3 regions of the Geobacillus sp. PLS 41 genome follow, and region 2 is predicted to be linked to each of the others. Evidence: riboswitches for the same ligand, from Rfam matches in the RefSeq annotation. Region 2 holds a riboswitch; each other region holds the start of a gene.
What was found. A riboswitch is a leader RNA that binds a small molecule or an ion and turns the genes downstream of it on or off. The one in region 2 is predicted to bind S-adenosylmethionine.

Region 1 (9,952 bases), 610 kb from region 2:
CGAAAATGCGCCTCCATATAGCGGAGGCCGCGCTCCACGGCGTCGACGCGCGCGTCTTCCTCGGCCTGCTTGGCCTCATGGAACAATCGATATAAAAATAAAATCAATTCTTGAACGATGCGATACAAGACGGGATTGTACAAAATGTCTTGAAAAATGCGCATATACTCCCGCTCGGTTCCGCCGCGGTCAAGGCCGTATGTTTTCATAAACCGGCGGATTTGCGCCAAGATGCTCGTCAGCCGCGTCCGCACCATCTCCGGGCTCGGAAACGGCGGCTTCCAATGGGAGAATTCGCGCCGCAGCCATCGCTTCACCCCTTCATGGTCGAACCGCTCGAGCATCTCGATCCATTGCCGCTGCTCCTCCGGCGTCAAAAACGGATCGAGCTCACGCCACTGTTCGTATTCCGAAGCGGGAGCGATCACTTGGCGATAGCCAATGAAAAACGTCGTCTCCAGCAACCGGCGGGCCGCTTGGTATTGCCCGCGCACCGTTTTCCGACCATCAGGCGGCATCACGACAACCGCGAGCGGCTCATGATGCTCCTCTTCCCAATCGCGCAACAGCTTCCACGCCTCTTCTTTCCCGTCGCCCGGCAAATCGGGAAGCAGGCAAACCGCCATATGGGTGAGCGGCAATACGCGCGCCCGTCCGCGAAACGGATAGCTCGTTAAAAAGCGGATCACTTCTCGAGACAAGGCAGGCTGTTCCGCCTGCACAAGCCATACATGGGTGGAAGCTGCGGCGGGGTCATCGTAAAATAATGCGCGGTAGTCGTCATGGCCGTCAAAACCCGCTGTCAGGCTCGAGCGGCTGTTGGAGGAAAGCGAAACCGCCGTCCTCAACGCTTGTTTCAGCTTGGCGGGCTCAAGCGGCTTCACAAGCAAATCGACGCATTGCCAGTCGATGGCTTGTTTCGCCCGCGCAAACGTCGCCTCGGCCGTTGCGGCAATCACGCGTTGGCAAAACAAGCGGACGTGGGATGTCGCCTTCGACCATCGTTCATACGGAATCATATCCAGTTCGACGTACAATAGCTCCGGCGCCTCCCGCTCAAGAAACGCCATCATCTCCTCGACCGTAGCCGCCGTATATACTTGCTCAATCGGCAAGGAATACGCGGAAACGAGCCAGCGGATCGCTTCTCGTTCCTTGTCGTCCCGTTCGGCAATGACCAATTTCACGTTCTCACCGCCTTGGCTGCAAGCGTCGAAAATGAAGGAGCGCTTCCATGCAAAAGGCGGCGGCCAACGCCACCGTTTTTCCGCCTTCATCCCAGAGTGGATTGACTTCGCAAAGATCGACGCTGATCGTTTTCGGATGAGAAACGATTCGGCGGACGAGAGCGCGCACTAGCGACGGAGCGAGTCCAAACGGCGACGGCGCGCTCACCCCCGGCGCGGCAGCCGCGCTGATGGCGTCCATGCAAATGGTCAACATCACGGCATCGTGATGAGCGGCAAATTCCTCGATTTGTTCATAGGCGGCCTCGATCGGCCCTGCGGTCAGCTCGTCTTCAAGCATGTACCGGCAGCCGTACGTCTCGGCCGCCGCAAACAGCGCCGCCGTGTTGCCAAGCCGCTGAATGCCGAGGCAGAAGTAACGGACCCGTTCGTCTTGATCCAATATTTGCCGAAACATCGTCCCGGACGTCGGCCCGTCATCGTACGGGCGCAAGTCGAAATGGGCGTCAATGTTGAGGATGCCAAGGCGGGCTTCGGGCCCGAGCGCTTCGCGAACGCCCAAGTAATGGCCGTACGCCGTCTCATGGCCGCCGCCGATCACGATAGACGCCATCCCGTTTTTCAGCAGGCGGGCGACCGCCTTCCCAAGTTCAGTCTGGCTTTGTTCGAGCCGTTCATCGACGCAAACGACATCGCCTGCGTCATAGACAACGACCCCTTCCGGAAGATGCCAAGGCAGCCGGGCCAGCGCCGCTTTGACGGCGGCCGGCGCCTCTTTCGCCCCTTGGCGGCCTTGGTTGCGGCGCACTCCTTCGTCGCACGCAAACCCGATGAATGCCGCCGCTCGTTCCACCGTCTCCAATGGCTGCGACAAATCGAGCAAGCGAATGCGCTGATGAAGACGAAACGCCTGCTCATCGCTCACGCTGTCAATCCGTCCCGTCCAACGGCCGGCGTCTGGCGGTTGATACATGAGACCATCTCCTTTCCATCATCAGCTGCTTGTTTCTTTCGCCACAGCTTTGCCGTTCTCCTCCTCATGCACGCGAAAAGAGGAAATCGCCGCCGTTTGGCGAATAAAAAAACATGATTGACAACAGAAAGGGTGTTCCACATGAAGCCAATGACCAACTTGCACGCTGTCATCGCCGGTCAAAGCGCGCCGCCCCCATGCGACGAAACGCTCGGCGTCCGCCTGACGGAAGCCCGAGACGGCTATGCGAAAGGCGTATGGACGATCAGCGAATCGCTGCTCAACGGCAACGGGGTGATTATGGGCGGGTTCGTCGGGGCGGCGGCGGACATTCTCATGGCGTATGCGGTGACGACCTTGCTTCGCGATGACCAAATGCACGCCTCCATCAACTTGCAGACGACGTTTCACCGCCCAGCGGTGGCTGGAGAAGCCGAAATCGAGGCGCGGGTGGAAAAGTTCGGGAAAACCGTCGCCTATGTAACCGCCATCGTGCGGCAAAACGGCAAAGAGGTGGCGAGCGCCACGTCGTCGGTGCTGATCATGGACAAACCGTGAAGGTGATGGATCTCCAAAAGGCGTTTTTGCGCATGCTCGTTCTCCTTGGATTCGACGAGGCCAAACAGCAGCTGCTGTTGTTGTTTTGAAACGCATGGAAAGCGATGATCAGAGGAATCCGAGAAAACCGGCGAAAAACGATGATGTTCGCCAAATCGGTGGTTTTGTTGAAAAAGGAGAACCAATTTCACAAGGTTTCCCCACTTGAGAAGAGGCGTTGTCGAGTTGCCTTTTTCATGACATCATCAGTCCTCAATGGCGAAACGAGGTGAGGCGCAGCCGTTTTCGACCAGTTGCCAAGCGCCGGAGAAAGCGCTGTCAAAAACAGCCGCTCTCCGGCGCCTTTTGTTGCTTGTTACCCACGGACAAACGTTTTCGGCATTACGACGGCGACGACTTGCCCGCGGGCGCACAGTTCGCCGTTGGCGAACACTTCGGTGTCCACTTTCCATTTTTTCGGATGAATCTCCGTCACAGTGCCGACGGCGACAAGCGGCACTCCATGCGGCGTCGGCTTGACGAAATCGACGTGAAGCGACGCAGTGACAAAGCGCGGCGGCGTTTCCCCGCTCCCTGGTTCATGGCCGTTTTTCCGATGCAAGGCAAGCGCCGCTGAACCGGTGCCGTGGCAATCAATGAGCGAGGCGATCAGCCCGCCGTACACAAACCCTGGAATCGCCGTATGTTCCGGACGCGGCGTATACACCGTCACCGTTTTGTCGCCCCGCCACCCGGTGCGGAAATGGTGGCCTTGTTCATTCAGACGCCCGCAGCCGTAGCACCAGGCGAATTCATCAGGGTAGTCGTCTTGAATCGCGTGCACGATCATTTCTTCCACGTCATCCTCCCCCTCTCTTTTTCTAGTATACCATTGAATCGAGAAGACGACGACTCCTACATGGACGGTTGTTGTCTAGCGGCAGGCAAGGCCATACGAAGAAAAATGGAACGAAGCGCCAATCGCCAGACGGCAAATTCATAGGCGGCCCAAACAGCTGGCCGCCTAGCGTGACGCCATTTATCGAGCAGGCTCGTAAAACTCGATCCATTCGCCGTCGGGCCCGAGGAAGAACAAATATTTGGCCCCGTTCGGAAGTGTCGTTATTTCTTCCCACACAAGCGGCACACCGAGCGACTGAAGCCGTTCTTTCTCCTGCTCAATGCCTTCCACCGTAAACGCCACATGGTGCACTTTTCCTTCCGTCGGCAAATCCGGATTGTATCCTTCGATCAGCTCGACAATGATCGAGCCGCCAATCCCTAAAAACGCCAATTTCATCGTGCCGTTCGTATGAATCATTTCGTCGAGCAGCTCCAAGCCGACAACATTTTGATAAAACTCTTTCGATGCCTCGATGTCTTTCACTTGAATGCCGACATGTTCAAATTTTTTGACTGCCATTCGTCCCTCTTCCTTTCTATGACTCAGTTAACCATACTGCTTGTAAATACGGCGTCATCTGCATCGGGAAAATCCCTTTTTTCCCAAGCTCTGTCCATATGTAGCGGTCAAGGGCGTACGGTCCGTCCGCCTTCCATTCGTCCGCCTCACTGTTGGTCAACAACAACGAAAAGGCTGTTCCTTGCGCTTCCCCATACAAATGAACGTATCCGTCCCCACGGTCGACATGCACCGCCGCCTTAGGGTCAAACCGGATGAGCTCCGCCTGCACACAGCGCATGACACAAACGGCGAACGCTGCGGCAGGGAGATGAGCGGCCATGCAAGCGCGGAGCGAAACCGCCTCCTCCACTGTTTCTCCTTCACCTCCCATCGACAAAAACCCCCTTCGCCTCGGAATGATGCGAAAGGGGCCATGAGCCGTTCTTATCATCCAAAGCGAAACCGCTTTGCGGGTGTTAGCACCTTGCCTGCGGCAGGTTGCTGTGGGGTCATCAAGCCCGTTCTCTCGCCCACTCTTGATAAGACGTATGCAATTTATCTTCTATCTTATCATACATCATCAAAGGCAACAATCGTCATTGTTCGACTTCCGGTTGCTCGGACGTGACGCCGACATCTTTCCACGTCAGTTTCGAGCCCGGATCGACCGTGAAGTTGGCGACGCGGTTGTTGACGGCATAAATGGCCGAACGATACAACGTCGGGATGACCGGCACTTCTTCGTTCATCAGCTTTTGCCATTCACTGTAAATTTTCCGACGATATTCTTTGTCAAACGCCTGTTCGGAATGGCCTTTTTCCAACAGTTCATCGTTTTTCTCATTCACCCAGCGCGAGTAGTTGAACATGACGTTGCGGCCGTACAATCCGTACGGGTCGACGTCCGTTCCCGTTGCCCAAGCGGCGGCGTAGACATCCACTTTCGGATCGTCTTTTTCGACCATATCGTAGAAGGAGTTGAACTCCGCCAAGCGTCCGTCTACAAGCTGAACATCGAGGCCCACATCTTTCCAGCATTGCATATAAAATTTGGCCAGCGGTTCAGCGATGTCCCCACCGCTCATCGCCAAGAAGTTGATCTTGAATTTTTTGCCGTTTGGATCTTCGCGGAGGCCATCGCCATCCACATCTTTATATCCCGCTTCATCCAGCAATTGTTTCGCTTTTTCCGGATTGTACGTATATCCTTTGATGGAGCTGTCATGATAGCCCGGGAACGACGGCGGAATGAGCGTGTTCGCCGGGAAGCGCAAGCCATGATACAGGCGGTCAGCCACCTCTTGGTTGTTGATGGCATACGCCATCGCTTGGCGCAGTTTTTTGTTTTGGAATTTCGGATTGTCCATTACGTTTTCCTGCTTTTTCGCATCCCAATGGCCGAGTTTAAAGCCGATATAGTTGTACGCCAAATCCACTCTACCGATAAACTGAATGTTTTTCGTCCCTTTCGCGTTCAAATATTGGTCAGTCGGGAACTCAGCGACGTCAATTTCGCCTTTTTTCAGCGCTTGCAGGACGACTTGCGGGCTGACGACTTTCAAAATGACGCCTTCCAAGTTCGGTTTGCCAGCCCAGTAGTCATCATTGCGAACAAACTCTACCGACTCGCCCGGAACGATTTTCTTCACTTTAAACGGACCGAACCCGATCGGGTTTTTCCGGATTTTATCCGATTTCGCCAAGTCTTTGATCGGAATGTCTTTCAAGTAATGCTTCGGCAGCGGATACGCCCAAATGCCGGTCAACACCGACGGATTGGCCTGTTTCCATGTGATCGTCAACGTCTTTTTGTCGATGACTTTAATGCCGGAAATTTTATCCGCTTTGCCGCTGTGATATTCTTCCATCCCGACGATCCCTTGGATGAGCGCATCGCCATAGCGGACGCCGGTGTAATCTTTATGGCCGATGACCAAATACGCATACTCCAAGTCTTCAGCGGTCACCGGCTGGCCGTCATGCCAATTCACATTGTCTTTAATATGGATTGTCATCGTCTTTTTATCATCCGACAACTCATACGTGGCAGCCCCATCATTTGTAATTTCATAGTCACCGTTCGTCCGGAAAAGCGACTCGTCAAAAAATTGCAAAATCTCTGCGTCGGGCGCTCCGGTGTAGAATGCATAGCTGAGCGTCCCTTCAAACGGCGTATCGGACACAAGGCCGTATTTCAACACGCCGCCGTCGATGATTTTCCCGTCGTTTTTCACCGTCATCGGGAATTTGCTGATGTCTTCCTTCTGAGCCGCCGGTTTTTCGTTATTGTTGCCCTTTCCGCTCGTTGTGTCGGATTTGCCCGTGCACCCGGCGAGCACGAGCAAGAGCGCGGCGAGAGCCGCCAGCCATTTTCTCTTCACATTTTCTTCCCCCTTATCCTAGTCGTTGTCTTGCATCAGCCGCACGTTTCAGCGCTTGGCCGATGAAATTTATGCACAGCATCATCACTAAAATAAGCAATGACGCAGGCAACCAAACCCACCATTTGTTTTGCAAAACATCCGGGTTGGTCGCATAGCTGACCAACGTCCCTAAGCTCGGCGTGCTCTCCGGCAGCCCGAAGCCAAGATACGTGAGCCCGGACTCGATGCCGATGTTGCCCGCCAAATTTAACGTCAAATTGACGATAATGATCGAGCTGAGGTTGGGCAAAATTTGAAAAATAATGATTTTCCAATCTGGCGTGCCGAGCGTTTTTGACGCGCTGACATAATCCAGCTCGCGCTCGGCCAGCGTTTTGGCGCGGATCAGCCGGGCTTTGCCCGTCCACAAAAACGCGCTCATGATCAAAATGAACGTCAATACATTATATTTAGGCACAATGGCGACAAAAACAATAACGAGCATCAAAAACGGCAGAACGAGAATGAAATCGATGATGCGCATAATGACATTGTCAATCCAGCCGCCGAAATAGCCGGCCACCAATCCGACAATGAGGCCGATCGCCCCAGTGATGAGCGTAATGGCCAGTCCGATCGTAAACGAATTGCGGGCGCCGATGATGAGCTGGCCAAACACGTCGCGCCCTCCGTAGTCTGTGCCAAGCCAGTGTTCCGCTGACGGCGGAGAATAGATGGAAAGAAAATCCACTTTCACGATTTCCTCTTGATCCAAAAAGAGCGACACGCCATAGACGATCGACAAAAGGATTCCTAAAATGATGAGCGAACCAAGCGCGAGCCGATCCCGAACCACCTCCCGCCACATGATCGAAAAGGCGGAAGGGCTTTTCTCGATGTTCGCTCCGGCCGGCGTTGGGCCGCTGATTTCCGCTTTCATGTCAGCTGCCTTCCTCCTTCCCTACTCAATCCGGATGCGCGGGTCGACCGCACTCAAAATGATGTCCGACAACAGCGTGCCCACCAGCGTCGCCAGGCCGGAAATCATGACGAGCGCCGTCACGACGCTGTAATCCCGCTGCATAATCGACTGCAAAAACAGCTGGCCAAGCCCCGGATAGCTGTAGATCGACTCCAAAAACACGGAACCGCCGACAAGCCCGGTGATCTCATACCCTAAAAACGCCGCGATCGGCAAAAACGAATTGCGCAAAATATGGCGCCAATAGATGTGCCGCTCCGGCACGCCTTTCGCCCGCGCCGTTTTCACGAAATCTTTCACTTTCGTATCGACGATTTCGCTGCGCAAATATTGAATCGTAACGACCGTGTTGATGAGCGCTCCCGACAACGCCGGAAGCATGAGATGGTTCAATTTGCTTAAATAGTAAGCGAGCGTCCCTTCCTCGACCTGAACGTCCACGCTGCCGCCGGTTGGAAACCAGCCAAGGTGAAAGCCGAAAATAAACAGCATGATCAAAGCAAAAATGAACAGCGGCGTGGCAAACCCGAGATAGCTGTAGCCGACGATCAGCTTATCAGCCCATGTATCTGTCCATCGCCCCGACACGATGCCAAGCGGAATGGCAATCAGGTACGTCAAAATTAAAATCGCCGCCGACAGCAACACCGTATTCCCGATCCGTCCGGCCAGCAGATCAGTGACCGGCTGCTGGTGGGTATAGGAAAGGCCGAGATCCCCTTGCAGCATGTTTTTCACCCAACGGATGTATTGAATATGTACCGGATCATTCAAGCCAAGTTTTTCCCGCATTTCCTCAAGCGTCTGCGGATCCATTTTCGGGTTGGCCGCCAGCTGCCCCGTCAGCGCATCGCCCGGCATCGCCTTCGCCAGTAAGAAAATGAGGACGCTCAGCAAAAACAATTGCGGAATCATAATGAGGATTCGCCGTAAAATAAATTTCAGCATCTTCCCGTCTTCCCCTCTTTACGGAATGGCCACCGAGTGCGTCGGCGAAATCGGCTTGAGCGGGTGAGCCCGGCCGTTTTCATCAAAATAGCGGGAATACGACTGCTCATATTCTTTTTCCACTTCGCGGCGAAGCGCCTCCTGCCGGCCGCGTTCGCGCGGATCGGCGTTCGGAATGGCGGAGAGCAGACGTTTCGTATAAATATGTTGAGGATTCGTAAAAATCTCCTCGCTCGTCCCTTCCTCCACGAGCCGGCCGCGGTACATAATGCCGATGCGGTCGCACATATGCCGGATGATCCCTAAATCATGGCTGATGAACAAATACGTCAGCCCGTACTCCTGCTGGATTTCTTTCATGAAATTCAACACTTGCGCCTGCACCGACACATCAAGCGCCGACACCGGCTCATCGGCGATGATGAGCTTCGGATTGAGCGTGAGCGCCCGCGCAATGCCGATGCGTTGGCGCTGTCCGCCGGAAAATTCATGCGGATATTTGTAAATCGACTCCGCGCTCAAGCCGACCCGCTCTAAAACGTATTGCACCTTCTGCCGCTCCTCTTGCGGGGACAGGCGTTCAAAATTGCGGAGCGGCTCGGCGACAATGTCGAGCACACGTTTGCGCGGATTGAGCGAAGAATACGGATCTTGGAAAATCATCTGGATGTCTTTCCGATACGGATGAAACTCGCGGCGACGAAGCTTTGTCAAATCCGTCCCTTCAAACAGCACTTCCCCGGCCGTGGCGCGAATCAAACCGATAATCGTGCGCCCTGTCGTCGTCTTGCCGCAGCCGGACTCGCCGACGAGCCCGTACGTTTCCCCTTTGTTCAGCGTGAAACTGACATCATCCACCGCGCGGACATGGTCGACCACCCGGCGAAAAAAACCGCCGCGCACCGGATAGTATACTTTCAAATGGTTGACGTTAAGAAGCGCCATAGCCGATTCCACCTACCGTTTGATCATCGGGAAAATAAAAATGTTGGTAACATGTGCAACGCACCCAGTGCCCCGGCTCCACTTCCCGCAACTTCGGATCCGATTCGTGCTTATCCGCCCCAATCCAGCTGATGCGCGGCTGGAAGCGGCAGCCGCGCCGCGGCAGTTTATGCAGCGGCGGAACGATCCCTTGGATGACGTGGAGTCGTTCCTTTTTCGTCTGCGCAGACGGGATCGACTGCAACAATGAGCGAGTGTATGGATGAAGCGGACGGTGAAAAATGGTATCGACGTCCGCTAACTCAACGATTTCCCCAGCATACATGACCGCCACACGGTCCGCCATTTCCGCCACCACCCCCAAATCATGCGTGATTAAAATAATGCTCGTTTTCATTTGCCGCTGCAACTCTTTGAGCAGCCCTATGATCTGCGCCTGAATCGTCACATCAAGCGCCGTTGTCGGTTCATCGGCGATGAGCAGGGCGGGCTCGCAGGCGATGGCGATCGCGATGACGACCCGCTGCCGCATCCCCCCGGACAACTCGTGCGGATAACGGTAGTACACCTTTTCCGGCTCCGGAATGCCGACTTTGCGAAGCAAGCCGATCG
Region 2 (9,952 bases):
GAACATCGTAGCTTTATCGTACTCATTTTTTTACAATCACGCCATATTTTTGTTAGAAAAGGTAACGTGATTTTATTAAAAAAGTTCGGCGCCAGCGGCTGCCGCGGTCAATCGCTGATGAACTTGCCGCCATTTACATGAAGCATTTGCCCGGTCATGTACGACGATTCGTCGCTCGCCAAAAAGACGTAGCACGGGGCGACTTCGCTCGGCTGGCCGGGCCGTTTCATCGGGGTGTTGGCGCCGAATGTGGCGACTTGCTCACTTTGAAAGGTGGAGGGGATGAGCGGCGTCCAAATCGGGCCTGGGGCGACGCCATTGACGCGGATGCCTTGCCCAACGAGCGCTTTGGCGAGCGAGCGGGTGAACGCGACGATTGCGCCTTTTGTCGCCGAGTAGTCGATGAGCTGTTCGTTTCCTTCGTAGGCGGTGACCGAAGCGGTGTTGATAATGGCGCTTCCGTTTTTTAAGTGCGGGAGCGCCGCTTTCGTTAGGAAAAAGTAGCCGAATACGTTCGTGCGAAACGTTTTTTCCAGCTGCGCGGCGGTGATGTTGAGAAAGTTCGGCTGTGGGTGCTGTTCAGCGGCGTTATTGACGACGATATCGAGCTTGCCGAACGCTTTGATTGTTTGTTTCACCGCCTCTTTGCAAAACGTTTCATCGCCGATGTCGCCGGCGATGGCCAAGCACCGTTTTCCTTCCTGTTCGACAAGCCGTTTTGTTTCCTCGGCGTCCTCGTGTTCGTTCAAATACAAAATGGCGACATCGGCCCCTTCTTTGGCGAAATGGACGGCGACCGCCCGGCCGATGCCGCTGTCGCCGCCGCTGATGATGGCGACTCTGTTTTCGAGCTTGCCGCTTCCTTTATAGGTGTCTTTGATGGTGATCGGCTGCGGGTTCATCTCCGTTTGCAGGCCCGGCTGGCGCGTCTGGTGTTGCGGCGGCAGCGTCGTTTGTTGCTTCGTGACCATATTTGCTCCTCCTTGGATATGTATTGTCATCATTAGTATGGGACGGAGGAGGGGAATTATGTGTCAGGTGGACATCTATGATGAAAAATATGGTGAGTCAAGAGGAGAACTCAGTTTCCTTGCCGTCCATTTAGCTCAAGATCGCAAATTTCGTGGGAATGACGGGCCTCAGCACCTTGTCAGTGAACTGAAACATGATGTTTTCCCTAAGTATGAAGGAGGGGATGATGAATGATCAAAAAGGAAGATCAGTTGATTTCGTTATTTGGGAGTATGCCTCCCAAAGGAGACCGTTCTCCGATGGATTGGAAGAGTATTCGTAGACAAGCGAAAGAAGAATGGCTGAAAAAGTTGGAGAATCGTGAACAAATAAAAACAAAAAAGTGACTGTATATCGTTCGGGTGGAGCATTCAAAGAAAAACGACAAACGAGCCGGCCGATTCGGCCAGCTCGTTTCCGGCTTATAACACATTGAAATAACGCGCTTCCGGATGGGCGAAGACGATCGCCGAAACCGATGCTTCGGGTTCCATCATATAGCCGTCGGTGAGACGGATGCCGATGTCTTCTGGATGAAGCAGACGGAACAGTTTCTCCTGGTCTTCCAAGTTCGGACAGGCCGGGTAGCCGAACGAGTAGCGCTGGCCCTGGTATTTGGCGGCGAAGCGCTCTTCCATCGTGAAATCGGGGTCGTCCGGGAAGCCCCAACGGTCGCGCATAATTTGGTGGATGCGTTCGGCGAATCCTTCGGCAATCTCGAGCGCCAACGCTTGGATGGCATGGCTTTTCAAAAATTCGCCTTCTTCCTTCCAGTGCTGGGCGAGTTCGCGGACGCCATGCCCGGCGGTGACGGCGAACAAACCGACGTAATCCATTTCGCCGCTTTCTTTCGATTTCAAATAATCGGCGAGGCAAAGATACGGCGCCCGCGGTTGGCGCGGAAAGTCGAACATCTCGAGCACTGTTTTGCCGTCAGTCGGATCGTAAATGTAAACCCGGTTGCCGTCGCTTTGTGCAGGGAAGAAGCGGTAGACGCCGGCGGGCTGAATCCAGCGGCGCTCTTTCGCTTCGGCGAGCAGTTCGTCGACGACCGCTTTTAACGCCAACGCTTTTTCGTCTTTCTCTTCAAGCAGCCGTTTCACTTTTCCTTTCAAGCCGAGGTGGTGGCCGAGCACCATTTGCCAGTTGACGTACGGCAACACGTGGTCAAGCGGCACATTTTTTAGCACGTGGCGCTCGAGATCGGCCGGGATGTAGACGGGAACGTCGGTCGAGACGGTCGATTTAACCGCTGTGACCACCGTCGTTTGCCGCGTTGGCTCGCTTTCGGCCGTTTCTTTTTTCTTGTAGTCAATCTCGCCCTGCTGGATTTGGTTGGCAAGGGCAAGCCCGTCCATGGCGTCTTTCGCGTACAAGACAACGCCGTCGTATTCGGGTGCGATTTTGTTTTCGGTAAATTTGCGCGTCAAGGCGGCGCCGCCGACTAAAATCGGGGTCGAGATGCCCGCTTGGCGCAAGTCTTGGGCGGTGACGACCATCTGTTGAGCCGATTTCACAAGCAAGCCCGACAACCCGATAATGTCCGGCTGATGTTCGCGCACCGCTTCAATGAGTTGCTGCGGAGCGACTTTAATGCCGAGGTCGATCACCTCGTAGCCGTTGTTGCTTAAAATGATGTCGACCAAGTTTTTGCCGATGTCATGCACATCGCCTTTGACGGTGGCGAGAATGACTTTTCCTTTTGTGCTTCCTTCTTTCTTTTCCATATACGGCTCTAAAAAGGCGACCGCTGCTTTCATCACTTCCGCGCTTTGCAATACTTCAGCGACGATGAGCTGGTTGTTGTTGAACAGCCGCCCGACTTCATCCATGCCGGCCATGAGCGGACCGTTGATGATGGACAGCGGATCGGAGTAGGTCTCAAGCGCCTTTTCCAAATCGGGAATGAGCCCGTCTTTCGACCCTTCAATAACGTAGCGGGCGAGCCGCTCTTCAAGGCTCAAGTTCTCCTCAGCCGGCTTGGCGGCGGTGATTTTGCTTCGGTAAAATTCGATAAAGGTGTTTAATGTTTCATCGCTCGTGTCAAACAAAAGCGCTTCGGCCATCCGCACTTCCTCTTCCGGAATCGAGGCGAACCGCTCAAGCTTCTCAGTGTTGACGATCGCATAATCGAGCCCAGCTTGCGTGCAATGGTACAAAAAGACGGAGTTGAGCACCTCGCGCCCGGCCGGCGGCAAGCCGAACGAGACGTTGCTGATGCCGAGCATCGTCAAGCACTCCGGCAGTTGCTCTTTAATGAGGCGAATGCCTTTGATCGTTTCGTTCGCCGCGCCGATGTATTGCTCATCACCGGTGCCGACCGGGAAGACGAGCGGATCGAAAATGATGTCGCGCGCCGGCACCCCGTAGCGGTTAACGAGCAAGTCATACGAACGCAAGGCAATTTCCAGCTTCCGTTCGGCGGTGACCGCCATTCCTTGTTCATCGATCGTGCCGACGACGACAGCGGCGCCGTATTTGTGCAAGAGAGGAACGACTTTCGCAAACCGCTCCTCGCCGTCTTCCAAGTTGATCGAATTGATGATCGCTTTCCCTTGCGAGTAGGTGAGGGCGCGCTCGATGACGCGCTCGTCGGTTGAATCGATGACAAGCGGCACTTTCACTTTTTTCACGACTTCGCGGACGAACTGCTCCATGTCATGGAGTTCGTCGCGGTCTGGGTCGGCGAGGCAAATGTCGATGACATGGGCGCCGTTTTTCACTTGGGCGCGGGCGATTTCCGCCGCTTCTTCGTATTTCCCTTCGGCGATGAGGCGCTTGAATTTGCGCGAGCCGATCACGTTTGTCCGCTCGCCGACAAAGAGCGGACGCATCGTTTCATCATAGATGAGCGCCTCGATGCCGGAAACGGCGTGGACATCAAACGAAGACGGAATCGCCCGCGGCGGGAGATCACGCACCGCTTCGGCAATGGCGCGGATATGATCCGGCGTCGTGCCGCAACACCCGCCGACGATGTTGATCCATCCCTTTTCGGCAAAGCGGCGGATTTTCTCTGCCAGCATATTCGGCGTTTCATGATAGTGGCCTTCCTCATCCGGCAGACCGGCGTTCGGGTAGCAGCTGACCGCCGTGTCAGCGAGCGAGGCGAGCGTGCGCAAATGGTCGGTCATAAACTCCGGACCGGTTGCGCAGTTTAAGCCGACGGCGATCGGCTTCATATGGCGCACCGAGATGAAAAACGCATCGATCGCCTGCCCGGCGAGCGTCGTGCCCATCGGTTCGATCGTGCCGGAAATCATGAGCGGCACGCGGCGGCCGACCGCTTCAAACGCCTTCGAAATGCCGAGAAAACCGGCTTTGACATTCAGCGTATCTTGGCACGTCTCGAGTAGGAGAAGGTCGACGCCTCCTAAGAGCAGTCCGCGCGCTTGTTCTTCGTAGGCGGCGACGAGTTCTTCAAACGTTGCGCCGCCGGTCACCGACAACGTTTTCGTCGTCGGCCCCATCGAACCGGCGACAAAGCGCGGCCAGTCCGGGGTGGAGAACGACTCAGCCGTTTGTTTGGCGAGTTTGGCCGCTTCGATGTTCAGCTCAAGCGCCAAATGACCGAGGCCATATTCGTCAAGCACGATGCGTGTCGCTCCGAACGTGTTCGTTTCAATGATATCAGCACCGGCTTCTAGGTACGCTTCATGAATGCGGCGGATGACATGCGGGGCGGTGAGGGTCAAATATTCGTTGCACCCTTCATACGCCTCGCCGCCAAAGTCGGCGGCCGATAGGTTGGCGCTTTGGATCATCGTGCCCATGGCGCCATCGATGACAAGAATTTTTCTTTGCAGTTGCTGTTCTAAGGTGACGTTAGCCATGAACAACCTTCCTTTCTTTGGCGGCCGCTTCTTTTTCATGAATGTAGCGGACAAGCTCGACCGTCATGTCGTAGCGCAAGAACGGCGTGATCAAATAAATGCCGTTAAACAAATCAAACGCAGCGTCAATGAGCGATTTGGCGATAGCGATGCCTTCCTTGGCTGCTTGCACCGGGTCGCCGCCGCACGCCGCCATGCGGGCGCGAATCTCGTCAGAGAGCGTAATGCCCGGCACTTCATGATGCAAAAAGTCGGCGTTGCGCGCGCTCACAAGTGGCATAATGCCGATGTAAATCGGCGTGTCAAGATGCTTGGTCGCTTCGTGCACTTCAACGATTTTCTCTTCCGAGTAAATCGGCTGGGTCAAGAAATAGTGGGCGCCGCATTGAATTTTTTTCTCCATTCGCTCAACTGCTTTATCCAAATGGCGGACGTTCGGGTTGAACGCAGCGCCGATCGAGAAGTTCGTTTTTTGCCCAAGCGGTTTGCCCGAGTACGACAGCCCTTCGTTAAACTGGCGGATCAAGCGGATCAAATCGAACGATGATAAATCATACACCGACGTTGCTCCTGGGAAGTCGCCGATTTTCGACGGGTCGCCGGTAATGGCGAGCACGTCGGTGATGCCGAGCGTATGCAACCCCATCAAATGCGACTGCAAGCCGATCAAATTGCGGTCGCGGCACGTAATATGCACGAGCGGGCGGACGCCGAGCCGCTCTTTCACGATCGTGGCGACGGCGGCGTTGCTGATGCGCGGCGTGGCAAGTGAGTTGTCAGCTAACGTCAGCGCGTCGATGCCGGCGTCATGGAGCGCTTTCGCCCCAGCGAGAAACTTGTCAATGCCGAGTTGCTTCGGCGGATCGAGTTCGACAATGACCGAGCGGCGCGTGCGGGCGAGCTCGGGAAGCGGAGTCGGCGCGGGCCGATCGGCTTGCACCGATACAGATGCCGTGCGCCGCTTCACCGTTTTTTCCGTCACCGGCGTCCGGTCGGCGAGCGCCTTTGCCATTGCCTCAATATGTTTCGGCGTCGTGCCGCAGCACCCGCCGATCAAGCGCACCCCTTGATCGCGGAACGCTTTGGCCGCCTCTTCAAAATATTCCGCGTTCGTTTCATAGACAAGCCGGCCGTCGCGGTAATCCGGGAGGCTCGCGTTCGGATACGCCGACAAAAATGCCTGCTTCGGCAGCGGCACTTCCTCGAGCGACCGAAGCATATGATATGGACCGAGACGACAGTTCAGTCCGACGACATCGGCCCCGAGCGCCTCTAGGCGGGCAAGGGCGTCCGCGAGCGGCGTGCCGTCTTGCAAAACGCCGACTTCATGGAGCGACACATGGGCGATAATCGGCAAGTCCGTCTCTTTGCGCGCGATGGCAAGCACCGTCTCCAACTCTTCCAAATCGTAATACGTCTCGAGCAGCACGCCGTCGACTCCTTCAGCCAGCAGGACAAACAGCTGCTCGCGAAACGTCCGTTTCACTTCTTCGAGCGTGACGACGCTTTTGTTTAACGTGCGCAGCCCCCCGATCGTCCCGAGCACGTACGCCCGCCCATTGGCTGCTTGCTTCGCCAGTCTTACAGCGGCGCGATTGATCGCCGGCACCTCGTCTTGCAAGCCGTAGCGCGCGAGTTTCACATAGTTGGCGCCGTATGTATTCGTCTGAATGACGTCGGCGCCCGCGGCGATATACGCTTCATGAATATGGACGATTTCATCTGGATTGGATAGATTCAATTCTTCAAAACAACGGTCAATGCCGTGCGAATATAAAAGCGTTCCCATCGCCCCGTCGGCGATGAGAATGCGCTCTTTCAACTTATCCAGCAATCCCACGTTCGATTCCCCCGTTTCTCCGTAGTAAAAGAAAAAAGCCTTCTATAAGAAGAAGACTTTTCATTCGCTTCTTCTTATCTTCCAGGCTTCCGCCTGTCTGGATTTAGCACCTTGGCCGCGGCCAGGTTGCTGAGGGTTCACCGGGCCAGTCCCTCCCCCTCTCTTGATAAGAATGTCCGTATGCAATTGTGCGGCAGCGTTTTGATGATTACTATATAATTTAATGTATTTTTCGAAATTATTCAATACGGTGAAGCGAGGAAATTTCAAAAAAGAATTTCTCGGATCAACGGAGAAGCTCTTTTCCACATTGGGGGCAAAATTGGAAATTGTGCTGCACATGCCCGCCGCAATGAGGGCAATGCTTGTTTGGCTGTTTATGGCTTCCAAATCGGACGTTCAGCGGGTCGGGCTCTTCCTCGCTGTCGACAATGTCCAATAAGGACATGCGTTGTTTTCCCGTCGCATTTTTGTAATGGTAAAACGCTTGAAATACGCCGATGGCGATGACGACAAGGCCGAAAAACGGAAAAAAGCGGGCGGCGGGAAACGGCGAGTCCGCGGTGATGGAGAATGCCATCACCATCCAAAAGATGCCGAACAACACAGCGGCGATGCTGCCGAAGAGTCCTTGCATCGACGGACCGCGGCCGGGTTTGATGCTTTTCAATTTCATTCCTCCCTAACAGAATTCATAGATATATTATAATAGAAAAAATTGGTTTTTACCATGTTCACATAGAAACGTTTGAGCCGATAGAGGCAAAAATATTAGATTTTTAATTGGATTTATTTTTCAATACCTTGATTATGTCTTGTAAGAGAGGAAAACGGGCGGTATGTTGCCTTATCAATTGCATCATCGACCATTTTTCGCTTCTTAAGCATTGGCATGGGTGGGAAGACCGTTCAACGATCGTTTTGTCATTGCACTTTCATTGTCTCTATGTTCTAATTAGGAATGATGGAGATGAAGAAGACGGGGGGCTGGAAGTGAACGGGGAAGAGATCATCCGCTTCGAGCGAGTGACGAAGGAATACGACGGCACGGTCGTATTGGATGATGTGAGTTTTGCGATGGAGCGCGGGAAGTTTTATACGCTGCTTGGGCCGTCGGGGTGCGGGAAGACGACGATTTTGCGGCTGATTGCCGGGTTTATCGAACCGACGCAAGGAACGATTTATTTCCATGGAAAGCCGATTCAAAACGTCCCGCCGAACAAACGGCAAGTCAACACTGTTTTTCAAGACTATGCGTTGTTCCCTCATCTCGATGTGTTTGAAAACGTTGCGTTTGGTTTGCGCGTGAAAAAAATGAAAGAAACCGACATTCGCGAGAAAGTGAGGGAAGCGCTCCGGTTTGTCAACTTGGAAGGCTATGAGCGCCGGCGCATTCAAGAGATGTCCGGCGGCCAACGCCAGCGCGTCGCCATTGCCCGGGCGATTGTCAATGAACCTGAGGTGTTGCTCTTGGATGAACCGCTGTCAGCCTTGGATTTGAAATTGCGCACGGAAATGCAGTATGAATTGCGTGAGCTCCAACGTCGATTGGGCATTACGTTTATTTTTGTCACGCATGATCAAGAAGAAGCATTGGCGATGTCCGATTACATTTTTGTTCTGAATAAAGGAAAAATTCAGCAGTTTGGGACGCCGAAAGACATTTACGACGAGCCTGTCAATCGATTCGTCGCCGATTTCATTGGCGAATCGAACATTTTGTCAGGGCGCATGATCGACGATTTCCTCGTCGAATTTGCCGGCAAACAGTTTGCGTGTGTTGACCGCGGCTTCGCGCCAAACGAACCGGTCGATGTCGTCATCCGCCCGGAAGATTTGGAGCTCGCGGCGCCGGAAGACGGGCAGATCGTCATCCGCGTCGATTCGCTCTTATTCCGCGGTGTCCATTATGAAATTTGCGGCTATGACGAAAACGGCAACGAATGGCTTGTCCATTCGACGAAAAAGGCCGAAGTCGGGGAAACGGTCGGCCTTCGTTTTGAACCGGAAGCGATTCACGTCATGCGAGTCGAAAGGGAGGATGAGGGCGCATGACGGAACGGGCGTGGCGAAACTGGTATTTAATCCCTTATGGCATTTGGTTGGTGTTGTTTGTCATCGCTCCGATCGTCTTTTTATTATATGAATCGTTTTTGGATATAGACGGACATTGGACAGTGGCGAATTATGAAAACGTGTTGACGCCCATTTATTTGAAAATGATGGCGTATTCGTTTTGGTACGCGTTTTTGATTACCCTTGTGTCATTGTTGATCGGCTATCCAACCGCCTATTGGCTGACGAAGACGAGGCACAAGCAGTTATGGCTGTTGTTGCTCATCTTGCCGATGTGGGTGAATTTGCTGCTGAAGGTGTATGCGTTTTTAGGGCTGTTCGGCACATATGGACTGGCCAACGCTTTTTTGCAGGCGATCGGCCTCGGGGCGCGGCAGTTGTTGTTCACCGATTTCAGCTTTGTGTTCGTCTCTGTGTACATTTTTATTCCGTTTATGGTGCTGCCGATTTTCAACGCGCTGGAGGAGCTGCCGCCATCGCTTGTCGATGCCGCCCGCGATTTGGGCGCTTCGGCTTGGACGACGTTCCGCCGCGTCGTCTTCCCGCTCACGCTTGGCGGGGTGAAGGCCGGCTGCCAAGCGGTGTTCATCCCGGCGTTGTCGCTGTTTATGATTACGCGCCTCATTGCGGGCAACCGCGTCATTACGCTCGGCACGGCCATTGAGCAGCACTTCCTCGTCACCCAAGATTGGGGAATGGGGGCGACGATCGCTGTTGTGTTAATGATCGCGATGGCGGTCATCGTCGTCCTGACAGGAACCGGAAGGAAAGAGGGAAGCCGATGAAACGGACGCATTGGTGGGGACGTGTGTACTTGTTAGTCGTGTTTGCCGTGATGTATATGCCGATTGTGTATTTGATGTATTATTCCTTCAACAGCGGCGGGGCGATGCACGATTTTCAATCGTTCACGCTCAAGTGGTACCGCGACGTGCTGTCCGACGACCGCTTGCTCATCATCGTTTTGAATACAATCGTCATCGCGCTGCTGTCGGCGGCGGTCGCGACCATACTCGGGGTCATCGGGGCGCTCGCCATTTACTATGTCAAGCGGCAGCGGACGAAAAACGCTCTTCTCGCCCTCAACAACGTGCTGATCGTCAGCCCCGATGTCATCATCGGCGCTTCGTTTTTGCTGCTGTTTACAATCGCTGGCATCAAGCTCGGCTTTACGTCCGTGCTGTTGTCTCAT
Region 3 (9,952 bases), 230 kb from region 2:
CGAAGAACGGTTCCGGGCTATTTTCGAACAAGCGCATGAGGCGATCCTCATTTGGGACGATTTTGGCTACATATTGAACGCCAATCCGGCGGCGAGCCGGACGTTTGAGCTGCCCTTGAATTTGCTTGTGCGCCGCAATTTGTTTGATTTTGTCGACTATGGGGACGAAAAGGTGAAACGCATTTTCAGCGAGTTCCGGCGCAAAGGGGAAATCCGTGACGAGCTGACGTTTCATATGCCGAACGGTGAGGATAAGCAGCTCGAGTTCACCATGAAAAAAGGAGCGATCGACGGGTACCACTTGACGATTTTCCGCAATGTGAGCGAGCGGCGGAAAATCGAGCGCGAGCTGCGCGAAAGCGAGCAAAAGTTCCGGAGCATTTTCGATCATGCGATGGATGGTATTTTGCTTTGGGATGCCAAGCATCGGATCATCGACGCCAATCCGGTTGTCTGCGGCATTTTTTCCGTCGAAAAGGAGGCGCTGCTTGGCCGAATGGTGGTCGAGCTCGTTCCGGAGCGGGCGCGCCGCCAGCTCAACAAGCTGCTTCAACAATGCCAACGCACCGGCGAAGCGAGCGGCGAGGTCGAATTTTTCGACGAGGGAAAAGGGAGAATTATTGAGTTTTCACTGAAAAAGGAAGTGATTCCCGGCGTCGGGATGATGATGCTGCGCGATGTGACCGAGCGCAAGGAGATGGAGCTGCAGTTGCGCAAGTCGGATACGCTCAACGTCGTCGGGGAATTGGCCGCCGGCATCGCCCATGAAATCCGCAATCCGATGACGGCGCTAAAGGGTTTCATTCAGCTGTTGCAAGGAAGCATTGACGGCGACTATTCGATGTATTTTAATGTCATTATGTCGGAATTGAAACGGATTGAGTCGATCATCACCGAGTTTCTGGTCTTGGCGAAGCCCCAGGCGGTGCAGTACAAACAAAATGATATCTGCAAAATTATGCAAGACACGATCGATTTGATCAGCGCCCAAGCGATGATGCACAACGTGCAAATCATCGCCGACTTCGAGCGCGGGCTGCCGCCGGTGTATTGCGAGCCGAATCAGTTGAAGCAAGTGTTCATCAATATTTTGAAAAACGCCATCGAAGTGATGCCAAAAGGCGGGGACATTACGGTGCGCATCACCCGCGCCGGGTGCTATGTGCGCATCTCCATCACCGACCAAGGATGCGGCATTCCAAAAGATAAAATCAAAAAGCTTGGCGAGCCGTTTTATACGACGAAAGAACGCGGCACCGGCCTCGGCTTGATGGTCAGCTATAAAATCATAGAAGAGCACCAAGGGAAAATTGAAGTGGAAAGCGAAGTCGGCGTCGGCACGACGTTCCATATCACGCTGCCGATCGAACGAATGGAAAGGGAGGACGACGATGACGATTGAATATGCAGTATACCGCTCAGAGCTGCTCGGCGACATTTACATCGCCTCCGACGGCGACGCGATTGTCAAAGTCGAGCTGTTTCCAGAAGAATGGCGCGCGTTCGCCGGCGAACATCCGGCTGTCAAAAGCTGGTCGCCGCTTCTTGAACGCGCGCTTAGGCAGCTGGATGAGTATTTCCACGGTCGACGCCAAGCATTTGACTTGCCGCTGAAGTGGAAGGGAACTGCCTTCCAAGAAGAGGTGTGGGCGGCGCTTTGCCGCATTCCGTACGGCGAGACGGCGACATACGCTGACATCGCCGCGCAAATCGGCCGCCCGAAAGCGGTGCGCGCCGTCGGTCAGGCAAACCGGGCGAATGAACTGTCGATTCTCGTTCCGTGCCACCGCGTTGTCGGCAAAAACGGCGCTCTCATTGGCTATGCTGGAAGCCGCACCGATGTGAAGGCGAAGCTGTTGGAGCTTGAGCGCCGCTTACGTAGATGACGCTCTTGCGTTCGTGGAACAGGCAAAGGGTTTGGAAGGCGTTGTATGCGGATGCTGCAATGAAGCAGGCGGAAAAAGAGGCTGACGGCTTGCCTAGAAAAACGCGTCTGCCCCCGAGGATTGCCATCCACGGGGGCAGAGATCGGGCGTTATTTTTTTTGCCAATGCGACAAGGCGAGGGCGCCGACTAAAATGGCGCCTTTTATAATGTCTTGGGCGTAATACGGAACGTTTGCCATCGTCAAGCCGTTCAGCAACACGCCCATTAAAATCGAGCCGAACAATGTGCCGATGACGTTCGGCTTGCCGGCGCCAAAGACGGAAAAGCCGATGTAGGCGGCGGCGACGCTGTCCATTAAAAGCGAGGCGCCGGCCGACACTTGCCCGGTGCCGATGCGCGAGGCAAGGACGATGCCGCCTAAGGCCGCAAAAAACCCGCTGATGACGTATGCATATGTCCGATAGCGGTTGACCGGGATGCCTGAGAGCCTTGCCGCCTCGCGGTTTTCCCCGGTCAAATAAAAGAGGCGGCCGGGTTTCGTGTACGTTAAAAACAGATGAGCGGCAATGACGACAAACAGCATAAGCAAGACCGAAAACGGCACGCCGAACAGCTCTCCCTGGCCGATAAATAAAAAGGAAGGAATGAATTTGCCCGGCGCCGTGCCGCCATCGGGCAGCGGCATGTCGTTGTAGATCGAAAACCCTTTCGTATAGGTGAGCTGCACGCCGTTAATGGCGTACATCGTCGCCAACGTCGCGAGCAAATCGGGCAATTTGAATTTGACGATCAACAACGAGTTCAAGAGCCCGACAGCAATGCCGAGCAACAGCGGCACGAGCAGGGTGATGAAAATTTCTTGGCGGTACAGGACGAGCGCCGCTGCGCTCGCGATCGTCGCTAGGCTCACCGTCGAGCCGACGGACAAATCGAAGCCATCGACGATGAGCGAAAACGTAATGCCGATTGCCACGAGCGTCACGATCGAAATGGACCGCAAAATGTCACTGAAGTTTTCATACGTAAAAAATCGGTCTTGCGTGATGCCGAAGTAGGCGATAACGGCAAGAATGGCCAGCAAGGTGCCGTGTTTATACAACCATTCAAGAATGGACGGCGCCGTTTTTTTCGACGGCGTTGTGGAAACGGCTGGCTGGCTCATGGATCTCACCTCCGCTGCAATAGTAAACAAGCTGTTCATACGTCAATTCAGCGGCCGGCAGGCGAGCGAGCAGCCGGCCGTCGACCATCACGTAGATGGTGTCGCAAATGTCAAGCAGCTCTTGAAATTCGCTGGAAAAGTACAGCACCGTTTTTCCTTCATCGGCAAGGGAGCGAATGATGGAAAACACCTCTTGCTTCGCATGGACGTCGATCCCTTTGGTCGGTTCGTCAAACAAAAAGACGCGTGCGTTTGTGTTGAGCCATTTGCCGATGACGACTTTTTGTTGATTGCCGCCGCTCAAGTGGCGAACGACGGTGGTGCTTGACGGCGGATGAACACCTAGCGAGCGGACGAGCCCGTCGGCTTCAGCCGCTTCTTTCGCCCAGCTGATCCATTGCCAGCGCGACAGGCGGGAAAGAAGGCGGACGGTCAAGTTCGTTTTCACTGATTCGGGCAAAAACAACCCTTGTTTGCGCCGTTCTTCCGGGATGAGGCAAAGGCCGGCGTCGATGGCTTCATAAGGCGATGAGAACACATAGCGTCTGCCATCAATTTCCCACTCGCCGGATGTGTTCCGGTGGGCGATGAGGCTTTCGGCAAGCTCCGTCTTGCCGGCGCCGACGAGGCCAGCGATGCCGACGATTTCGCCGCGGTGGGCGTATAGGTCGACTGTTGTCCCGGTTTTGTCGATCAAAATTCCGCGGGCGGCAAACGCGATGTCGCTTCTGTATGTGCGTGCTTGTTTCGCGGCGGCGGTCCGCTTCGTTCCAGTCATATGAAGGACGATGTCCTCAAGCGGCAGGCTGCGGGCGCCTCCGTGATAGACGACGCGGCCGTCGCGCAAAATCGTCAGCCGGTCAGCGATCTCCTGAACTTCTTTCAGTTTATGAGAGATGTAAATAAAGCCGACGCCTTGCTGCTTCAGTTCATCGATGATGGCAAACAGACGCCTTGTTTCCGCCTCGCTTAAGGCGGCCGTCGGTTCGTCTAGGATGATATAGCGCGCGTTGGATGACAGCACTTTGGCGAGCACAATCAGCTGCTTTTCATGGAGCGAGCAGTCGCGAACCAATTTCGTCGGCGGCAACGACAGGCCGACGCGGCGAAGCAGGGCGGCGGCCCGCTCTTTTTCTTGACGCAGCGAGCGAATCGGCCGTTGCTTCACATGGACGAACTCGTCCGCCGCTACATTTTCGTAAATCGGCAAGCCGGGAAAGAGCGCTGTGTCAACTTCTTGAACGACGAGGCCGATGCCGGCTTGTTTTGCTTCGCGCGGCGATGAAAACGTGTATATCGTACCGTCGATCGTGATCGTACCAGCGTCAGGCGGAATGGCGCCGGCCAAAATGTTCATGAGCGTGCTTTTGCCGGCGCCGTTCATGCCTAAAAGGGCGTGGACTTCGCCAGGACGAACGTCGAAGTCCACGCCGTCGAGCACGCGCACGGCGCCAAACGATTTTTCCATGCCCCGCATTGACAACCCGTTCATTTTTTGTTCACCTGGGCTTCCAACGTTTTCATCCACGGCGAGATGGCGACATTGGATTGCCCCCAGCCCGGGATGTATTGCGAAAGCTCATTCATCGACACTTGTTTGTCCGGAAGATCGGACCGTTTCACTAAATGCGGCTCAAGCGAGTAAATGTTCGGCGTTTTTTCTCCAGCGATTTTTTGATACGCGAACCGCACTTGGACGCGGCCGACTTCGGCTGGGTCGGTCGCCGTTGTCGCCACCCATGGGCTGTTTGGTTTTTGGATCATTTGCAAGTCTTCATCGCTCAAATCGATGCCATACACTTTAATTTCCGTGCGCCCAGCTTGCTCGATGGCGCGCGTCGCCCCTTTGGCGAACTCGTCCCAAGTTGCGAAGACAGCGTCAATGTCGCCTTTGTTCGGGTATTTTTTCAAAATCGCTTCCATTTGCGTTTGTGTGTCCAAAGCTGTGTTGGCGCTCGCCGTGCCAAACTTGGCAATTTCTTTAATGTTCGGATAGCGTTTTTTGAACGCGTCATAAATGACATGGCGGCGTTCCATCGGGGTAAAGCCGCCGACCCAAATCGTGACGATGTTGCCTTCCCCGTTTAAGTCTTCTGCGAGCGTTTTTAATGTTTTCCAGGCGAGGCTGTAGTCGTCTTGGTCGATGACGGTGACGCCGGGAATGTTCAAATCGTTGTCAAACGCCACAACTGGAATGCCTTTGGCGACGGCTTTTTTCACCGGGCCTTCGAGCGCATCGGCGCGGCCGTGGTCAAGCAAAATGGCGTCCACATTTTGTGTAATGGCCGTCTCAACGTACGATGCCATTTTGGTTAAATCGTTGTCGGCGTTGTAAATTTGCACCTCGCCGCCGAATTTTTGCACTTGTTCTTTGACGCCGGCGATGTATTGCGATGAGAACGTGCCGATGGACAGTTGCATAATGGCGGCGATCTTCACCGGTTTTTTCAGCTTCTCCGGGATGGCCGCCTGTTCGCTGCTCGATGCGGTTTGGCTGTTGGATGAGACGGTGTCGCCTTGGATGGCCGTTTGCTTCGTTTCGTTGGCCGGCTTAGAGCTCACGGCGTCTTGCTCGTTCGTGCAGCCGGCCAAGACGGAGAACACGGCAAAGAAAAGAAGAGAAAGGAACGATAAGGCCTTAAATCGTTTCATGCTGCTCCTCCTTTGTGAATAATGATGGCAGCGTTGCGTTGTAATTGCCGCGAATGATGCCTTTTTCGGTAATGATCGCGGTAATGAGTTCGTTTGGCGTTACGTCAAACGCCGGATTGTATACGTTGACGCCTTCCGGGGCGATGCGCACGCCGGCGATGTGGGTCACTTCATCCGGATGGCGCTCTTCGATCGGGATGTCCGCACCTGTTTTCGTCGTCAAATCGATCGTGGACAACGGCGCAGCGACGTAAAACGGAATGTCAAACGACTTCGCGAGCAAGGCCAGGCCGAACGTGCCGATTTTGTTCGCCGTATCGCCGTTTTGCGCGATCCGGTCGGCGCCGACGATGATGGCGCCAATGCCTTTCGCCTTGATCGCTTGCGCTGCCATGTTGTCGGTGATGAGCGTCACATCAACGCCCGCTTGCATCAGTTCCCAAGCGGTCAGGCGCGCCCCTTGCAACACCGGCCGCGTCTCGAGAGCGTAAACGGATAGTTCAATTCCTTTTTCTTTCGCCAAATAAAACGGGGCGAGCGCCGTTCCGTAGCGGGCGGTGGCGATCGAGCCGGCGTTGCAAATCGTCATCACCCGCTCGCCGGGCCTGAAGAGCGACAAGGCATGCTCGCCAATGCGGCGGCACACATCCTCGTCTTCTACTTGAATGCGAATCGCTTCGTGGACGAGCGTCGTTTTGGCCTCGTTGACGGAAAGGGCGTCGGCCGCAGCGGTGACGAGCCGATCGAGCGCCCAAAACAAGTTGACGGCAGTCGGCCGGGCACTGGCTAGGTAGTCACGATCTCGTTTCAAGCGACGGCGGAATTCATCGAGCGATTCGGTGTCGTAGCGTAAAGCGGCAAGCGCCAGGCCATAGGCGGCGGTGATGCCGATCGCCGGCGCGCCGCGCACTTTCAGCGTGGCAATCGCCTCATAGACGTCTTCCAGAGTGTGCAAGTCGATATATTCGATGATGGATGGAAGCTTTTGCTGGTTTAAAATCGTCACATGCGTCTCGCGCCATTCAACGGAGCGTGGGATGGCAAAGGTGCTCATCGCCATCTTCCTTTCTCTTTTTTTTGGTTTGTCCGGGTCAGCGCCGCGCAGCTTGCGTCGAGACCCGGACGATTGTATGGCATTATTGTTCCGTTTCGGCAAACAGGCGGCGGAAGTCTTCCGTTCCGGTGAACACGCGGCGCTCAATGATCAAGCGGCGGCCGAGACGGAGGGCATGCCGTTTGGCAACAAGCCGTTCATCTTTGTGCTCGATGCCGTCAAGGTCCGCCACATGGGCGAGGCCGATCGTCCGGCGGATGACTTCGCAGCCGGCAAAGCCGACGGCGTCGATGAACGCGTGCCGGAGCACGTCCTCGAGCAAGCCCGGCGTCGCGGCGTACGTTTCCACGCTCTCGGTGCGCCAAAGGTTTGAGAACACGGACGCAAAGACGTCCCATGTCCGGTCGATGTGGTCAAAGAGCGGTTGGCGCTCTAATTCAGAGCGGGACAACGCATTTAACAGCAAATTGGCGAAAAATTGGCCAAGGTCAAACCCGATCGGACCGTAAAAGGCGAATTCTGGGTCGATCACTTTCGTTTCGTCGGCGCTTACGAAAATGCTGCCGGTATGCAAATCGCCATGCAAGAGCACATCGGCTTCGGTTAAAAACTTGCGCTTCAGCTTTGCTGCTTCTAGGTGGAGTCGGTCATCGCGCCAAAGCGCTTCAACGTCTGGGCGCAATTCGTCTTCAAAGTTGTTCGTTTCGTGGTCAAAAAACGGGTCGGTGAAGACGAGGTCTTCGGTAATTTTGCACAGTTCCGGATTGACGAAGCTTTGCGCCAATTTCTTTTTCTCTTGCTGGTTCATGCCGAAGTCAGACGTATAAAATGCCGTTTTGGCGACAAACTCGCCGATATGCTGGGACAAAAGCGGATACGTTTTCCCTTCGATCAGCCCTTTGCGGGCGATTTGCAAACGGGATAAGTCTTCCATCACCGTAATGGCGAGCGATTCGTCAGAATAGTAGACTTTCGGCACGTATTGCGGCACGTAGCTCGCAAACGTGCGCAGCGCGTTGCTTTCAATGACAGCGCGCTTTAACGTGAGCGGCCAGCTTTCGCCGACCACTTTGGCGTACGGCAACGCTTGTTTGATGATGACGCCTTGTTTCGTTTCTTGATCGACGATATGAAAAACAAGGTTCAAGTTCCCGTCGCCGATCTCGCGGCAGGCAAGCGGCGCTCCGTCGCGGAATAGGCCGAGGCGGACAGCGAGAGATACCGCCTTCGGTTCGGTCAGCGGTTCGTAAACCGATGTTTGAACAGTGGTCATTTCCTTGTTCCCCCTTTTTTCATTTCGCTCGTTTTCAAATGCCGGTTCTGACGCGGCGCTGAAATCTCGGCGTTTCCGGCAAATGAAAAAGCCTCTTTCGCATACGGAAAGAGGCTTGAAGATTCATTCGTTCTTCGCGCCTCTTATCTTTCAGAAAGACATCGGTCTTTCTGTTGGACTTAGCACCGTGCCCTGCGGAAGCATGACGCTTCCGGCGCCGCCCTTGGCGTGCGCCCTATCTCACGATAGTATTACGGTCGGTTGCTGGGCTTCATTGGGCCAATTCCCTCAGCCAACTCTTGATAAGAGTACCGATTTCTCGTATTCAGTTTTTGCAATTTTCACGATGTTGTCAATCGTTTGGTTGTTTGATTCGAATGATACATGGTCGATCAATCGATTGTCAATACGTTTTGAAAAAATTTTTTGCCGCTTCGTAGTCGTGCGGCCGGCGGTCGGCAAACACCGGGATGCGTGCGCGGACGTCCGCAACGAGTGCGGGATCGATGTCGGCCGAGAGAATGCCCGGCTTCTCGTCCGCCTCGGCGATCACTTCGCCCCATGGGTCGATGACGAGCGAATGGCCGGCAAAGACGTTGTTCGGGTCGCGGCCAGCCCGGTTGCAGGCGACGACGTAGCATTGGTTTTCAATCGCCCGCGCCATCAAGAGCGTCCGCCAATGGTGCAGGCGGGGAAGCGGCCATTCGGCGACGACAAACAGCACTTCCGCTCCGGCCAACGCATGGGCGCGAATCCACTCCGGAAAGCGGATGTCATAGCAAATGACCCCGGCGCATGCAAGCCCGTCGAGCGAAAACAAGCCTAAGCTGCTTCCCGGCTGCAAATACAAATGTTCATCCATTAATTGGAACAGATGGAGTTTGCTGTATTCGCCGACGATTTGGCCATGGCGGTCGGCCACGATCATCGTGTTTGTCACGCCGGCGGCTGTTTTTTTGGCGACCGAACCAGCGACGAAATGGACGCCGTACGTTTGCGCCAATCGGGAAGCGAGCGCCTTCGCCCGTTCGGCGCCTTCGTCGGCAATTTCATCCAGGCGCGTCAAATCGTAGCCGGTCGTCCATAACTCTGGCAGCACGATGATGTCAGCGCCGTCTTTGGCAGCGGATTCCACGGCCTGTTCGGCTTGCTGTTCGTTTTTTGCTGGATCGCCAAATGCAATATCAAGCTGGAGGCAGGCGATGCGGATCGTCATGAGTTTTCACCTCGAAAAAATTTTGCTTTACATTTTGCTTTTTACGATATATGATGTTGCACTAGAATTTCAAGAATTTTTTAAGAAGGTGTGGGCGATGACGATGGAAATTCCTTTTTCCGAGCTGCTTGAGCAGCTGCCAAAGCAATTTTTCGCCTCGCTTGTCGCAAAAGTCGGGGAGAAAATCAAGGCCGGATGCGACGTGATCAATTTAGGGCAAGGCAACCCGGATCAGCCGACGCCAAAGCATATCGTCGAGGCGATGCAGCGGGCGGCGGCCAATCCGAAATACCATAAATATTCGCCATTTCAAGGCTACTTCTTTTTGAAAGAAGCCATTGCCGCGTTTTACGCGCGTGAATACGGGGTGAACGTCGATCCAGACCGCGAAGTCGCCATTTTGTTCGGCGGCAAGGCCGGGCTTGTCGAGCTGCCGCTTTGCCTCGTCAACCCGGGCGATGTGGTGCTTGTCCCGGACCCGGGCTATCCGGACTATTGGTCGGGGATCGCGCTTGCCCGCGCGCGGATGGAGATGATGCCGCTTTCTTCGGAAAACGGATTCTTACCGGATTACGAAGCCATTCCGGAGTCGGTCGCCGACCGAGCGAAGCTCATGTTTTTAAACTATCCGAACAATCCGACCGGTGCGACGGCGACAAAGGAATTTTTCGCGGAGACGGTGGCGTTTGCCGCCAAGCACGGCATTGC

Region 1: it holds a riboswitch for S-adenosylmethionine, as region 2 does, so the genes downstream of both, ACVX3G_RS13595 (hypothetical protein) here and ACVX3G_RS16660 (bifunctional homocysteine S-methyltransferase/methylenetetrahydrofolate reductase) in region 2, are expected to answer to the same signal.
Region 3: it holds a riboswitch for S-adenosylmethionine, as region 2 does, so the genes downstream of both, mtnK (S-methyl-5-thioribose kinase) here and ACVX3G_RS16660 (bifunctional homocysteine S-methyltransferase/methylenetetrahydrofolate reductase) in region 2, are expected to answer to the same signal.

What each region holds. Positions count from the first base shown of each region.
Region 1 covers NZ_CM151395.1:2,718,356-2,728,307, forward strand. The annotation lists gene ACVX3G_RS13570 (helix-turn-helix domain-containing protein) at 1-1,187, opposite strand, end outside; gene hutG (formimidoylglutamase) at 1,192-2,160, opposite strand; gene ACVX3G_RS13580 (PaaI family thioesterase) at 2,302-2,718, shown strand; gene ACVX3G_RS13585 (PaaI family thioesterase) at 3,074-3,556, opposite strand; gene ACVX3G_RS13590 (VOC family protein) at 3,737-4,120, opposite strand; gene ACVX3G_RS13595 (hypothetical protein) at 4,137-4,493, opposite strand; SAM riboswitch class I at 4,544-4,648, opposite strand; gene opp4A (oligopeptide ABC transporter substrate-binding protein) at 4,699-6,483, opposite strand; gene ACVX3G_RS13605 (ABC transporter permease) at 6,497-7,405, opposite strand; gene opp4B (oligopeptide ABC transporter permease) at 7,427-8,395, opposite strand; gene ACVX3G_RS13615 (ABC transporter ATP-binding protein) at 8,414-9,340, opposite strand; partial or broken gene ACVX3G_RS13620 (ABC transporter ATP-binding protein) at 9,327-9,952, opposite strand, start outside.
Region 2 covers NZ_CM151395.1:3,327,084-3,337,035, reverse strand. The annotation lists gene ACVX3G_RS16680 (SDR family oxidoreductase) at 108-971, opposite strand; gene ACVX3G_RS16675 (hypothetical protein) at 1,030-1,206, shown strand; gene ACVX3G_RS16670 (hypothetical protein) at 1,203-1,358, shown strand; gene metH (methionine synthase) at 1,434-4,844, opposite strand; gene ACVX3G_RS16660 (bifunctional homocysteine S-methyltransferase/methylenetetrahydrofolate reductase) at 4,837-6,684, opposite strand; SAM riboswitch class I at 6,756-6,857, opposite strand; gene ACVX3G_RS16655 (DUF7577 domain-containing protein) at 6,971-7,354, opposite strand; gene ACVX3G_RS16650 (ABC transporter ATP-binding protein) at 7,678-8,739, shown strand; gene ACVX3G_RS16645 (ABC transporter permease) at 8,736-9,545, shown strand; gene ACVX3G_RS16640 (ABC transporter permease) at 9,542-9,952, shown strand, end outside.
Region 3 covers NZ_CM151395.1:3,100,419-3,110,370, reverse strand. The annotation lists gene ACVX3G_RS15555 (PAS domain-containing sensor histidine kinase) at 1-1,402, shown strand, start outside; gene ACVX3G_RS15550 (methylated-DNA--[protein]-cysteine S-methyltransferase) at 1,392-1,886, shown strand; gene ACVX3G_RS15545 (ABC transporter permease) at 2,036-3,049, opposite strand; gene ACVX3G_RS15540 (sugar ABC transporter ATP-binding protein) at 2,991-4,541, opposite strand; gene ACVX3G_RS15535 (sugar ABC transporter substrate-binding protein) at 4,538-5,701, opposite strand; gene mtnA (S-methyl-5-thioribose-1-phosphate isomerase) at 5,688-6,755, opposite strand; gene mtnK (S-methyl-5-thioribose kinase) at 6,838-8,028, opposite strand; SAM riboswitch class I at 8,169-8,337, opposite strand; gene ACVX3G_RS15520 (carbon-nitrogen family hydrolase) at 8,432-9,244, opposite strand; gene ACVX3G_RS15515 (pyridoxal phosphate-dependent aminotransferase) at 9,342-9,952, shown strand, end outside.